2 regions of the Kluyvera sp. genome follow, and region 2 is predicted to be linked to the other one. Evidence: riboswitches for the same ligand, from Rfam matches in the RefSeq annotation. Region 2 holds a riboswitch; the other holds the start of a gene.
The links. A riboswitch is a leader RNA that binds a small molecule or an ion and turns the genes downstream of it on or off. The one in region 2 is predicted to bind thiamine pyrophosphate.
Positions count from the first base shown of each region.

Region 1: it holds a riboswitch for thiamine pyrophosphate, as region 2 does, so the genes downstream of both, thiM (hydroxyethylthiazole kinase) here and thiB (thiamine ABC transporter substrate binding subunit) in region 2, are expected to answer to the same signal.

Region 1 is NZ_CBDKZX010000005.1:84,672-93,520, reverse strand. Features, by position in the region: gene fbaB (class I fructose-bisphosphate aldolase) at 1-569, opposite strand, end outside; gene ACW14G_RS03625 (APC family permease) at 922-2,379, shown strand; gene ACW14G_RS03620 (amidohydrolase) at 2,383-4,101, shown strand; gene ACW14G_RS03615 (LuxR C-terminal-related transcriptional regulator) at 4,195-5,049, shown strand; gene thiD (bifunctional hydroxymethylpyrimidine kinase/phosphomethylpyrimidine kinase) at 5,132-5,932, opposite strand; gene thiM (hydroxyethylthiazole kinase) at 5,929-6,714, opposite strand; TPP riboswitch at 6,749-6,845, opposite strand; gene ACW14G_RS03600 (hypothetical protein) at 7,569-8,057, shown strand; gene ACW14G_RS03595 (LysR family transcriptional regulator) at 8,101-8,849, opposite strand, start outside.
Region 2 is NZ_CBDKZX010000132.1:66-5,675, forward strand. Features, by position in the region: partial or broken gene ACW14G_RS21870 (ABC transporter permease subunit) at 1-594, opposite strand, end outside; gene thiB (thiamine ABC transporter substrate binding subunit) at 570-1,553, opposite strand; TPP riboswitch at 1,584-1,682, opposite strand; gene sgrR (HTH-type transcriptional regulator SgrR) at 1,718-3,373, opposite strand; gene sgrT (glucose uptake inhibitor SgrT) at 3,461-3,613, shown strand; gene ACW14G_RS21890 (sugar efflux transporter) at 3,702-4,880, shown strand; gene idnO (gluconate 5-dehydrogenase) at 5,074-5,610, shown strand, end outside.

The DNA of each region.
Region 1 (8,849 bases), on a different contig from region 2:
TGCGCGCGCTCGAAAGCGGCAGAGATCTCCTCAATCTGGCGGCGAGACTCTTCTGAACCAAAATAGATGGTCGCCCCTACAGCCACCGCGCCAAGGTTGAAAGCCTGCTCAACGCTGGCATACAGCGTTTGATCGAAAGTATTCGGATAGCTCAGCGTTTCATTGTGGTTGAGCTTCACGAGGAAAGGAATGCGGTGTGCGTAGCGGCGCGAAACCGACGCCAGCACGCCGTAGGTTGAGGCCACGCAGTTACAGCCCGCCTCAATGGCCAGTTCGACGATGTTTTTCGGATCAAAATAGAGCGGGTTGGCGGCAAACGAGGCCCCGGCCGAATGCTCAACGCCCTGATCGACCGGCAGAATCGACAGGTAGCCCGTACCGGCTAAACGCCCGGTATTGTAGAGCGTCTGCATGTTTCTCAACACCGCAGGTGGGCGGTTGTTATCCACCATCACCCGGTCAACGTAGTCGTGGCCAGGCAGATAGAGCTGGTCGGCTGGAATGGTCATACAACGATGCTGTAAAAGGCTGTCGGCGTCTTTGCCAAGCAACTGCGCAATATCAGTCATAGCTATGCTCCCGTAAGCGCCGACATCATGTCGGCTGGATGTCCTGCTCAAGTTTTTTGAGCAGGATAAGCCTGGTACCGGGGGCGTAGAATGTCCAACTTTTGTCGGTTTTAACGCACAAGCTGCTGGCACGCAAACGGGACATTCTGCGGCCATCGTAAGGTGGATGCTGGCCACATTAAAATTGACTCACGAAGTAAACTGCCTCCTCGGAAGTGATTTAGCACCGATCACACTTTTTCTTTTTGTCGTTTTTATTACGACAGACGCCCTCCCCCTCCGCTCGATAAGCTCCGATCGCCTGCTCCTATAAAAAACATAATCATTCTTACTCTTTGGCGGGAAATATTGTATGGCAGAAAAACAAACACACATTAGCGAGTCATCCGCTGAAAATAGCGGTTACAGCCTCAGCCGTCTGGATATTATTCTGGGTTTAATCTGTGCCATTTTTTTTATTGATACCGTCGCCCCCATTGCGGCGATGGGCGTTTCCGCGATTTCCTGGATGGTGATCATTGGCGTCGTTTTCTTCTTTCCCGGCTGTCTGGTCGTGGCAGAACAAGGCGCAGCCTACCCAGAAAATGGTGGTCTTTATGCCTGGATAAAACGCGCCTACGGTACGCTGTGGGGCGCACGTATCGCCTGGATGTACTGGTGCGGTAATGCGCTGTGGATCTCTTCAGCCATGACCGTCATCGTCAACGTATTTTGCCAACTTTTTGCTATTGAAATAGGTCTGGTGGGTAAAGCCGCGCTCAACATCATTCTGGTCTGGGCCATTACCGCACTCGCGCTGCGTCCGATGCGCAACTCGACATTTATTATCAACTTCGCCTCTTCAGTGAAAATTCTGATGGCTCTGGGATTAATACTCAGCGGCGTAATCTGGTTATACCGTGGGCATGCCCCCGCCAATACCTTTAGCTGGGAGGTTATCCGTCCAACCTATGGCCAGGCGATGATCTTTATTCCAGCCCTGATTTATAATTTTCTGGGTTTTGAGACGATGTCCGCAGCGGCCACATCAATGCGGAACCCCAAAAAGGACATCCCAATTGCCTCACTCAGTAACGTTATCCTGGTTATTGGCCTGAATATTATTGCCGTCAGCGGTGTGTTACTGATTATTCCGAGCGATAAGGTCGATATTATCGGCGGAATTATCTCATGCTTCCGTCTCGGTTTCGGCGATGGCATCATCGGCACCCTCATTGTCTATATCATCGGCTTACTGTATCTGGCCGCACTGTGCTCACAATCATTAATGTGGATGCTGGCGACCTGCCGCATGGCGCAGGCCACCGCTCAGGCGCATGAATTACCGGCGGCGCTGGCAAAATCACATCCACGACACGACAGCCCTGCGGGCGCCTTAATTGCTGGCGCAGTGATTACTACGATCATGACAATCGTCAGCACAGCGCTTTCTGGCTCTGCTGAGGAGATGTTCTGGTCAATATTCTCATCCACCACAATTTTGTTACTCATCCCCTATTTCGTTAATTTCCAGGCTTTCCTTAAATTGCGTAAATACGATACCACGACCCATCGACCTTATATCTTTCCAGCACCCAACTGGGTTGTTACCGCGCTTATGAGACTCGCGCAAATAATTTTATTCCTCACCGCCTTCTTTCTTATTTGGGTACCAGGTCAGCCGTTTAAAGCAGCCAACGCCGGATTTATTGCCATCGGCGTCATGCTGACATTGGGTGTCGGTGAATTCTTTATCAGACGCAGCCTCAAACAGGCCCAGACTCCCTCACCGTCGCTTCCCCTTCCTTCTCCGGTCAATAACAAGGATTAATTTATGAACGCAGAGATCGTTTTTACGAATGGATTTATCTGGACCGCTGATAGCCAAAATCCCGTGGCTCAAGCGTTCGCCTTGGCCAAGGATAAAATCATCGCTATCGGCACACATCACGATATCGCGCACTGTATTCATCCCGATACCTTGATTTGTGATTTAGAAGGGCGGTTTGTGATGCCGGGTTTTATCGACGGTCACTGCCACTACTCAATAAGCGCCGATGATGTCTGCGGCGTCAATCTGCAAGGAATGAACACGCCAGAAGCCTATATTGCCGCCATTCAAAACAAGATTCAGTCACGGCCAGAGGCCCGTTTTATTCGCGGCGGTGGTTTTCTGGAAGCCACATTCCCCGATAGCGGTCCAGACAAAGCGCTACTGGATAACCTGTCGCGGGATATTCCCATCGTCATTGCATCGGAAACGTACCATTCCATATGGGTGAATTCAAAAGCGCTCGAAATGGCGGGCATTACCGCACAAACACCCGACCCGCAGAATGGCAGAATTGAGCGCGACACGCAGGGTGAACCCAGCGGTTGCCTACGCGAAACGGCGCAGGCATTGGTACTGGATCGACTGCCTGACTGGTCTAAGGACGATTACAAGGAGGCCATTTTGCGCTTTCAGACCCTCGCGCACAGCCTTGGGATCACCGGCGCATACGACCCCTGGCTGGATATTCGCGGCCAGAATGCCATCGCGGCGTTGACTGAACTGGATAATGAGCAACTGCTCAACATGAATCTACGCGGTGCCCTGTTGGTTTCACCTGAGAAAGGGCAAGCACAGTTTCCGGCACTGCACGAGCAACTGACCGCATTGAAACGCGAGAGCCGCCGCTTTCAGGTTTCCGCCGCGAAATTCTTCGCCGATGGGATCTTCGAAACCAAAACGGCGCTGATGCTGCAACCTTACACCGCGGCCGCCGGGAAAGGCGACGCTTACTATGGCGAGCAAAACTGGCAGACTAGCGAACTGCAGGTACTGTTTGTTGCGATCGATAAAGCCCATTGGCAGATTCATATTCACTGTATCGCTGACGGTGCCGTCCGTCAGGCGCTAGATGCATTTGATTATATGCAACGTATCAACGGCGTGCGCGACGCTCGCCACTGTATTGCCCATGCGACGGCCTGCGATCCCAACGATATCCCTCGCTTTAAAGCGTTAGACATTACCGTCATGCTGAACAGCTTCTGGGCCGCGCGGGATAAAACCTGGCTGATGATTGCCGACTGGATTGGCAAGGACCGGGCAGAGCGCTATCTGTATCCCATAGAAAGCTTTTTCAAGGCGGGCGTCAGGGTGACCAATGCCAGTGATTATCCCGTCACGGCATGGCCAAACCCGCTCGTCGGCATCGAAACGGCGGTGACCCGAATTCCGGCGGATAACTATCATCCCTGGGTGTTTGATTATGACGCGCCAATACACCATCAAGTTCCCTGGCCAGAAGAGCGCGCCACCGTCGAGGAGATGCTCGAAGCCTGCACGGTACAGCAAGCGCGGGCCAATTTTATGGAGCAAACGACAGGCTCGCTTCAGGTGGGATACAAGGCGGACTTTATTATTCTTGACGCTAATTTGCTGCACATCGCACCCGACAAAATAGGCTCGACAAGGGTATTGCAGACCTGGTTTGAGGGGCAGTTGGTATACAGCGCGTCAGAGTCACAAGCCGAACTGCTGTTCAGGGCAGCCAGTCAGCAATAGCCCTGTGCGGCCCTTCTTCTTTGCGAGAAGGGTCGCGCTTTTTTATTGACGCTCTCGCTATGGTATTACGCAACGCGTCACGTTGCAGGAGTCATGATGCAGGTTGCCATCACTGATGTTCAACATATTATCAATGAGTTAGGTAGTGGTCGCTTCCCTTGGCAACTGCATAACTGGCTTAATCAACATGCCATGCTGCCAGGTATTTATCACAGCGTGGCCATGCTGTTTGACCGGGAATCTACGGCGTCGCGCCAGCCGCGTCATATCTGTCAGGCTAAAAATTTGTTTGCCGCCAGCATCATTGAACCGGAGATTGTTTCTCAGGCATTGGATCTGTATACCCGACAGGAAGAATGGCGACATGATGAGCTGATCGCTCGTATCGAACGCAACCCAATGGATGGCATGCGGATTGAACGGATTCCGCCCCCCTCAGACAACCGTTCAGGCACAAGCTCATATCAACGACTCTATATTCATAGCCAGTTGGGCATTGAGTACGCCATCACGCTAACCGACGATCGCCATGTTTATACCTATTCGATCTTTCAAAAGCGCGACGAGCGCCCCTTTAACTCGCTGGAAGTGCAGCGTTTATTCGATTTTGGGCCGTTTGTCCTCACCCTGCTGAACAAGCACGCGCAATTGTGTCAGCAACCGTTATCCACGGTTCTGACACCCCAGCAGGCATTTACCCACAAGTTGATAAGTAGTGGCATCAGGCTATCAACGCGAGAGTACAATACCTGCATAAGCGTGCTGAGCGGCAATACGATTGCACAGATTTCGAGCCAGATGAATGTAAAGGAAACCTCGGTTAGAACCTATCTTGGGCGGGCGCTGATAAAGCTCAATTTGCCCGATAAACAGGCGCTGTATCAGTGGTGTTTCGCTACGAACATTAGCAGCGTGACGGAATGGGCGCCACGTGCATCCAGCCGATAAAACGTTGCCGTCTCGCTTCCCTCTCGGCCAGCCAGCCCACGGCACGATACGGTGGACGGGCAGCCTCACACCTTGAGCAAATTTACCACCATTCGTGGAAATGGTGCACTGGGCCAATCCCCTCGCCCACTTCCAACGTATCGGCCTGCGCCAGCGCTTTCGACAGCCAGGCTTTCGCCACCGGCACCGTTTCCTGCCAGCTGGCGTGACGTGGCCGTAACGCCGCCAGCGCCGCCGACAGCGTACAGCCGGTGCCATGGGTGTTTTTGGTCACCACCCGCGGCGCGGTAAACCGCGTTTCACCGTCGGCGGTAAATAGCCAGTCCGGGCTTTCGGCGTCGTCCAGATGGCCGCCTTTCATCAGCACCGCCTCACAGCCCAGCGCCCGCAGCGCGCGCCCTTGTTCCAGCATCTCACGTTCGCTGCGGGCATGCGGCGCGTCAAGCAGCGCCGCCGCCTCCGGCAGGTTTGGCGTAATCAACGACACCTGCGGCAGCAGACGCTGACGCAGCGTCGCCACCGCCGATGCACACAGCAGCGGGTCGCCGCTTTTCGCCAGCATTACCGTGTCGAGCACCACGTTCTGAATGCGATAACGCGCCAGCCGCTCGGCCACGGCTTCAACAATATCGGTCTCGGCCAGCATGCCGATTTTGGTGGTATCAATGCGCACGTCGCTGAACACTGAGTCCAGCTGCGCGGCGACAAAATCGGGTTCAATGCGATATACCGATTGCACCCCGCGGGTGTTTTGCGCCACCAGCGCGGTCATCACCGAACAACCGTAGGCACCCAGCGCGGAGAAGGTTTTCAGGTCTGCCTGAACGCCCGCGCCGCCGCTAGGGTCGGTACCGGCGATGGTTAAGGCGTTAATGCGCTTCATGCCGCCACCTCCGCATTCATCGCGTACAGCGCATCAAGGAAGGCTGGGACAAAGCTCCCCGGCCCGCGCCCCTCGGCGGCCTTCTGTCCGGCGAATTTCATCAGCGCGCAGGCGCCCGCTACATTTTCCAGACGGCTTCCCGGCAGCGCACAACTGGCCGCTACTACCGCCGACAGCGCGCAGCCGGTGCCAACCACCCGCGTCATCAGCGGATCCCCGCCCTGCACTGCCAGCGTTTGCTGACCATCGGTGATGTAATCCACTTCTCCCGTCACCGCCACAATCGCGCCACTTTCTCGCGCCAGCTTCTGTGCTGCCGGCAGCGCCGTCGCGGCCGTATCAGTGGTATCCACGCCGCGCCCGCCGCGGCTCTCGCCCGCCAGCGCCAGAATTTCAGAGGCATTTCCACGAATCGCCGCAGGCTGTAATTGCAGTAAGCCGCGGCAGAATTCAGTGCGCAGCGTCAGTGCGCCAACGGCAACCGGATCGAGCGTCCAGGGCGTTTTCGCCGCATTCGCGCTTTCCACCGCCGCACGCATCGCCTGCGCACGCGGCTGGGTTAAAGTGCCGACGTTTATCAGGACCGCACTGGCTATGGCGGAAAACTGCGCGGCTTCACCGGCATCAATCACCATCGCGGGCGAGGCGCCAAGGGCTAACAATACGTTGGCGGTGAAAGTCTGCACGACATCGTTGGTCATACAGTGAACAAGAGGGGCATGCTGGTGAAGAAGATGGGCAGTGCGCGCGGATTGCGCGGGGTTTAGCAGGTCAACGTGCATGGTTTGCTCCTGCCATAACGCGAAGAAGCAATGACCTGGAGGCCTCTGACTTCCCTACGCTGGCATTATCCAGATCAGGTGGTACGGGTATTTCTCAGCCTTCACAAGGAAGGGCACCCCGAGTCGTTTAGCGGCGTGGCCGCTTTTTTGCAAGCGTAAGGGAAGTTTCTCGCTTAAGCAAGCCTCTTCCGCCGCGAGAAATCACGCTATAAACAGCAAGGTTATATCTAATAGTCGTTAAACTTTAATTAACACGCTCACGACAGGTAAAAAAAAGATAGCCATGACTTTCTTTCATACGAAACGAAAAACCAGATAGCCATAATTAAACCCGCGACGAAAGAAAAAATAAAAAAACAAAGAAAATCATTAGACTCGCTTTAGAACCAATCATAAAAACTGTTTTCTATAGGAATAATCCTTATCGATAAATGGTAGGATGAGCTCATCTAACCATCTGAATTAATTAAAAAATAACATTTAAATCTCACTGCATTCACCACGCAAATCTATCAACAAAAATCATGATCCTAATCAATATTTATATAGTCAACTTACTGGATAGTTGCTTCGCGTTACCAAGAAAGCGGCAAACTTCTGCTTGCCTTAGTGATTGATAGTCAATGATAAAAATTATTCTTGCGTATGCGATCGTCTCCCTCGCGCTGGTAGCAACCGGGGCATTAGGGGCGGTGGTATATAGCAATGCAGTCTCCATAATCACGAACGACTGTTATCACTCATAACAATTAAAACCTGAAAATAATTTATAATTAACGCTCCCGAAAATATTACGGGAAGAACGTTAAACATTTATTCAGGTGACGTTCTGGTCTATATAAAAAATAAGGTTAATGATGAAAGCAAAAATGATGCTGTTAGCCGTTGTGGCAAGCTCGGCGATTCTTGCGGGTTGCTCTACCCCGGCACAGCGAATGGCGGCATGTGAGGCGCAAGGTATTTCTAAAGATACCTGCTATTTATCCGAACAAAACAGACAGCAAGGGATCAACAACGCGGCCATGACCGCGGCGTATGCCAACGCGGCCAATGCGACTCGCACTCACGACGCGGAACAACACGCGCAGGCGGCGCACGTCGCCGATCCCATGCGTGAAGCGACGCTCTCTTCTAATGTGCTAAAAGCAACGCTGTCGAACGGTTTCTTCTCGGCGACGATTAATGGCAAAAAAGCCGTTGTGAAGCGTATTAACGCCAATTTTTATGAAATTCGCGGAGCGGGCTATATTATTTCCGTCAGCATGAATGCAGACGGCATTGAAAGCGCATCGTGGAATAAGACCCACGGCCGTGAAAACGGCATGCTGACCGTCAAACAATAAAAATGGATACAGGGAGGCAGACGCCTCCCTTATTCTGTTGGCGCTACTCGGCGGCGTTCTCACGCAGCGCTTTAAGCAGCAGCGTAAAGCAGGACTCAATTAGCGGCGGCAGCGTCTGCGGCCCGCGCATTAGCGCCACCGTACGCGTCAGCGCTGGTTGCTGAAGCTGCGCTACCCGCAGCGTTGGGTCTTCAAGGTGGGTAGTGTAAAGCTGCGGCAAAATCGCCACCGCCAGCTGCGAGCGCACCAGCCCGTACAGCGTTTCGATATAGTCCACCTGATAGCGCGTATTCAACGTCAGCCGCTGGCTTTCAACCAAGGCCCCGACCAGCCGCTGCACGTTCCCTTTTGAGAATACCGCAATATCGCGCCCCGCCAGCAGTTTCCAGGGTAAATGTGGCTGCCCGGCTAGCGGGTCGTCCCTGTGCAAAACCGCCACCAGCGGATCTTCACGCAGCGGGAAGAGCTGCAAATCAGCCGGCAGCGAACTGTCGATGGCGCCGACGCCAAAATCAATTTGCCCGCTTTGCAGGTCGCCAACCATGGCATCGTTGGTGCGATCGTGAAATTCAACGCGCAGACGCGGGAACGCCTGTGCCAGCATCTTCGGCAGCAAAGGAAATAACAGCGAACTGACCGACGGCACCAGCCCGATGCGCACCGTTCCGTCGCCGCCCGCTTCGACGATTTGCTGCATATCCTGAAACGCCGTCTGCGCCACGCTCAGCACCCGCTGGGCATGGGGCAGTATCGCCGCCCCCAGCTCGGTTAACGTCACCGCCGAAGCGGTAC
Region 2 (5,610 bases):
GGGCAGAATCTGTCGCCGCATCCAGGGCCATTCCACGTAGCGGAAGAACGGGTAGCCGCGCATCCCAAGCTGAGCGGCAAGCTGGCGCTGCTCGCCGGGGATTTGCTCCAGCGCTTGCAGCAGCAGACGGGTCGCCATCGGCATGTTGAAAAAGACGTGCGCCAGCAGAATGCCCTGCAGGCCGTAGGGGGAGAAATTCCACTGCCAGCCGAGCCAGGCATACAGTTGCGCCAGCCATCCCTGACGGCCATAGACGGTCAGAATGCCGAAGACGGCGACCAGCACCGGCAGGATGAGGGTCATCGCGCACAGGCGCAGCAACAGCTGACGGCCGGGGAAACGGCGTCGATAGAGCGCGCGGGCAAGGAAAATGGCGGGCAGCACCGATAACAGCGCAGAGAGAAACGCCTGCCAGAAGGAGAAGCGCACCACGTGCCACAGATAGCTATCGCCGAGCAGCGTTGACCACGACGTTTCGGGGGCGTTTAGCCACAGCGCCAGAAAAGCCGCCAGAGCGACGGCCACCATCAATGTGGTGGCCGTAAGACCTGGGTAGAGCCAACCCGGAATTAGCGGCTGGCGGCGCGGAGCCATGTATTAATCCAGTTTTGACGTTCGCTGGCGACCTGCTGCGGCGTGAACTCAAGCGAGGTCTGCGGTTTCACCAGGCTGTTAAAGCCTTCCGGCAGCGCAACCTGGGTTACCGGATACATCCAGTTGCCGGTCGGGATAGCGTTCTGGAAAGCTGGAGAGACCATAAATTGCAGGAATTTGTCCGCCAGTTTTTGCTGCTTGCTGGCCGCGGTTTTTGCCGCCACTTCGACTTGCAGGTAGTGGCCTTCGGCAAACGGCGCCGCCGCGTAGTTGTCTTTCTTCTCTTCAATGATGTGATAGGCCGGGGAGGTGGTATAGCTCAGCACCAGGTCGCCTTCCCCTTTCAGGAACAGGCCGTAGGCTTCGCTCCAGCCTTTGGTAACGGTGACGGTCTTCGCCGCCAGTTTCTGCCAGGCTTCCGGCGCTTTATCGCCGTACACTTTTTGCATCCACAGCAGCAGGCCTAAGCCTGGCGTGCTGGTGCGCGGATCCTGGTAGATAACGCGCCATTTCTGGTCGCTCTCCACCAGCTCTTTCAGGCTTTTCGGCGGGTTTTTCAGCTTGTTTTTATCGTAGACGAAAGCGAAGTAGCCATAGTCGAATGGCACAAAGGTGTCGTTGTTCCAGCCGCCCGGCACGTTGACGGCGTTGGCCGGAACGTTACTTTTGGCGAACAGTTTGGTGTCGGTCGCGGCCTGTAAGAGGTTGTTATCCAGCCCCAGCACGACGTCCGCTTTGCTATTTTTCCCTTCCATGCGCAGACGGTTGAGCAGCGAGACGCCATCTTCCAGCGCCACGAATTTCAACTCGCAGTCGCAGTCGGCTTCGAACGCTTTTTTCACCGCCGGGCCAGGGCCCCAATCGGCAGCAAAGGAGTCGTAGGTATAGACCGTCAGCACGGGTTTTGCGAACGCGGGCGCGGTAACCAGCACCAGCAGGGGGAGTAATTTTTTGAGCACTTTGCACCTCAGTAAATGGGTGGCAAAGGATTTTGAGTTAGCCTCAAATCCCTTCGCCGGGATTATCCGGATCAGGTTCGACGGGTCTCTCTCAGCCGCGCACGACGCACAGCACCCCGTTGAGAACGGCACATTGTAATGATTACGTGAATAAATCAAAAGCCCTACGGTTCCGGCGGTGCAAACCAGGCGGATTTAAAGTCAAACCAGCCCAGCGTATTCATCCGTACGCCGCGCATACTGCGCTGCCCCTGGAGCATCAGCCAGTGATGAATCAGCGGCACCACCGACTGATTAGCGAGCAACTGCTGGCACCAGTCGGCCTGTTGCAGGTTGCCCGCGCGCCAGCGCCGCGCGTCCTGCTCCCAGTCAATGGGGATACAATGGCGAATCATTGGCACTTCATACAGATAGGCGAACAGTGAAAAATCGAGCGGCAGCGTAAAGTTGGCGCTGTTAAGCCAGATATCGCTGACCACCTCGCCGCGGTGCCATTCGTCGTAGTCCACTTCCTGAATGTTGAGCTTGACCTGATGCTCCGCCAGCAGCGTTTCCATAATCTGGCCGATGGTCCGGTGCTCGACGTGATCCCGATAATAGGTGAGGGTGACGGACTCCAGCCCGGCCGGTTTCTCGCAGGCGCGGCTGCGCGCATGGTGCCAGCGCGGCAGCAGGCCGTAGGCGGGAAACCAGTGGCTCTGATGCTGCTCGCCCGCGCGGTAGAGCAGGTTGTTGGGATGAAACAGGTGGCTCAGCCACTGGCGTACCGTTGGGTTACGGCCCAATGTGCTCCGCGCATCGAACAGCAGGTAATAGCAGCCTTCTTCCAGCCGGCTTTCGACGGCTTTTTCACTTTCGGTAGAGCCTTCAAGCGTCAGGCCGCCGTTTGGTGCTTCGCTGATTTCTGGCAGCACCCACACGTTAACCTCGTCAATCAACGCCCGGAAACCGAAATAGTCATCAAAGGCGAGGATCTTCAGTTGGTTAAGGTTATTGCGCGCGACCGAATAGGGCCCTGTTCCTACCGGCATCCGAGAGAAATTAGGCAGCGTTTGCCATTCGCGCGGCAGAATCATCGCCGACACCTGGCTCAGCAGCCACGGCAGCCAGCGGTCAGGCTCGGCCAGATGCACGTCCAGCACCCAGGCGGTGGGAGAGTGGATCTGCGTGATGTTGGAGAACAGCGGCAGCGTCATGCTGCGTTCCAGTGAGGCAATAACGTCTTCCATCTCCAGTTCGCGCCCATGATGGAAATGGATGCCGGGACGCAAATAAAAACGCCAGTGTAAGGGGGAAATTTCCTGCCAATGGTGAGCAATATCGGCTTCCAGTTCCCCATTTGCCTCATTTACCCGCGTTAAGGCGTTGAAAATCTGCCGGGCGATGTGGGTTTCCGAGCGGCGAAGCGCGGTGCCAGGCAGCAGGTTGTGCATTGGGCGATAGTAGAGCACCCGCAGAATGTGCCGACCCTGACGGAAGCTGCGCCCCAGATGCGAGACCAGCATCTGGCGTACCGCCGCTTTATCGCCGACCAGTTGCACCAGTTGATCGATGCGATCCTGCTCCAGCAGATCCTCCGCGCGCTGCTGCTGAAGCGCCAGCCCGGTATAGAGGAACGTGAGTCTGGAACGCTTGCCGCGCCCGGCTTCCGCTTCCCAGGTGAGCCAGCCCCGAGCCTCCATGGTGTTGAGTAATGTCCGCATATGACGACGTGAACAGCTCAGTAGCGCCGCCAGATCGTTAAGCGTCGTCTCCTGCGATTTTCCCTCGCAGCACTGCCATAAACGGATGAACTGCTGCTGTAAGCGACCTGAAGGCATAAAAGGGGAACTCCTGGTAAAAACTCAGCAATTTATTAATCCCTATATTAGGCCAATAATGGATTTCGATGAAGCGAGGAGGTGTGTATGAAGAGGTCTACCATCCATCAGTTTTACCAGCGTTATTTCGCAGCGACCAAAAATGTTTCCTGGCTGGCCCGCCAGGCAACGGCACAGCGGCTTGAAGTGCTGAACTCTCTGATGCAATGGGAAGTTACGAAATCGGCCTCTGAGCATTAATTCGCCAAATCATGTGTGACTGAGTATTTGCCAGCAGGTATTATCTGCTGGCTTTTTTTTATTCTTTCGCGTGCTTAAAGGATTTCACATGCTCTGGTTAATGACGATGGGACGACGTCTCAAAGGTGTGTACGCCGCTTTTATGCTGGTGGCATTTATGATGGGCGTAGCGGGAGCGCTACAGGCGCCGACGCTGAGCCTGTTTCTCAGCCGTGAAGTGGGCGTCCAGCCGTTCTGGGTCGGCCTGTTTTACACCGTTAACGCGATCGCCGGGATTGCGGTCAGCCTGGCGCTGGCCAGGCGATCCGACAGCCGGGGCGACCGACGCAAGCTGATCATGTTTTGCTGCCTGATGGCGGTAGGTAACGCGCTGCTGTTTGCCTTCAACCGCCACTACCTGACGCTGATTACCTGCGGCGTGATGCTGGCATCCATCGCCAACGCCGCGATGCCGCAGCTGTTTGCGCTCGCCCGTGAGTACGCCGACAGCTCGGCGCGCGAGGTGGTGATGTTTAGCTCGGTGATGCGTGCCCAGCTGTCGCTGGCGTGGGTGATTGGCCCGCCGCTGGCGTTTATGCTGGCGCTGAACTACGGCTTTACCACCATGTTCGCCATCGCGGCGGGGATTTTTATCCTGAGCCTGACGCTGATTGCGCTAACGTTACCCTCGGTGGCGCGAGTCGAGCAGCCGGCTGACGCGGTTCAGAATCAGATTAGCGGCTGGAAAGACAGCAACGTACGGATGCTGTTTATCGCTTCCACGCTGATGTGGACCTGTAACACGATGTATATCATCGATATGCCGTTGTGGATCAGCAGCGATCTTGGTCTGCCGGATAGCCTGGCGGGGATCCTGATGGGCACCGCCGCGGGTCTGGAGATTCCGGCGATGATCATTGCGGGCTACTACGTGAAGCACTTCGGTAAGCGTCGGATGATGGTCACTGCAGTGGCCGCCGGGGTGCTGTTCTACGTTGGGCTTATCTTCTTCCACAGCCATACCGCGCTGCTGATATTACAGCTGTTTAACGCCGTGTTTATCGGCATTGTCGCCGGGATTGGCATGCTGTGGTTCCAGGACCTGATGCCGGGACGCGCCGGGGCGGCGACCACATTGTTTACCAACAGCATTTCGACCGGGGTGATCCTGGCCGGGATCATTCAGGGCGCGCTGGCGCAAAACTTTGGCCACTTCTCGGTGTACTGGGTGATTGCGGGGATTTCGGTGGTCACGTTGGCGATGACGGCGCGGGTTAAGGACGTGTAACACGCGCTGGGGCTTTTCCGACGTCACTGCGCTTGGTTGGGCTATGTACCTGGCCAGCGCTCTTTTCTTTTTCATCTTGCACGCAAATGCAAACCTGATCACATAACGATCATTTCCCCCTTTTTAGATCTTCTTTTTTCTACTGTTACGCGTATACAGTTACGCGTAACAGTTATCAAAAAAGGAGTTTTTAATGAAAAACCTATTCGACCTGAGCGGTAAACGCGCGCTGATTACCGGCTCCGCGCAGGGGATTGGCAACCTGCTGGCCAGCGGGCTGGCGGCGCACGGCGCGGAGATTGTGATTAACGACATCACCCAGCAGCGTGCGCAGGCGGCGGCGGACAAGTTGGTAGCCGAGGGCTATCGCGCGGTTGGCTATGGTTTTGACGTGACCAATGGGGAAGAGGTGGCGCGCGCGGTCGCGCAAATCGAAAGGGAGGTTGGATCGATTGATATTTTGATTAACAACGCCGGTATCCAGCGTCGTCATCCTTTCACTGAATTCCCGGAAGCGGAGTGGGATAAAGTGATTGATGTAAACCAGAAATCGGTCTTTCTGGTGTCGCAGCAGGTTTCCCGCTACATGGTGCAACGCCGCCGCGGGAAGATTATTAATATCTGCTCGATGCAGAGCGAGTTAGGCCGCAAAACCATTACTCCGTACGCGGCGTCAAAGGGCGCGGTCAAAATGTTAACCCGTGGGATGTGCGTGGAATTGGCGGAATAC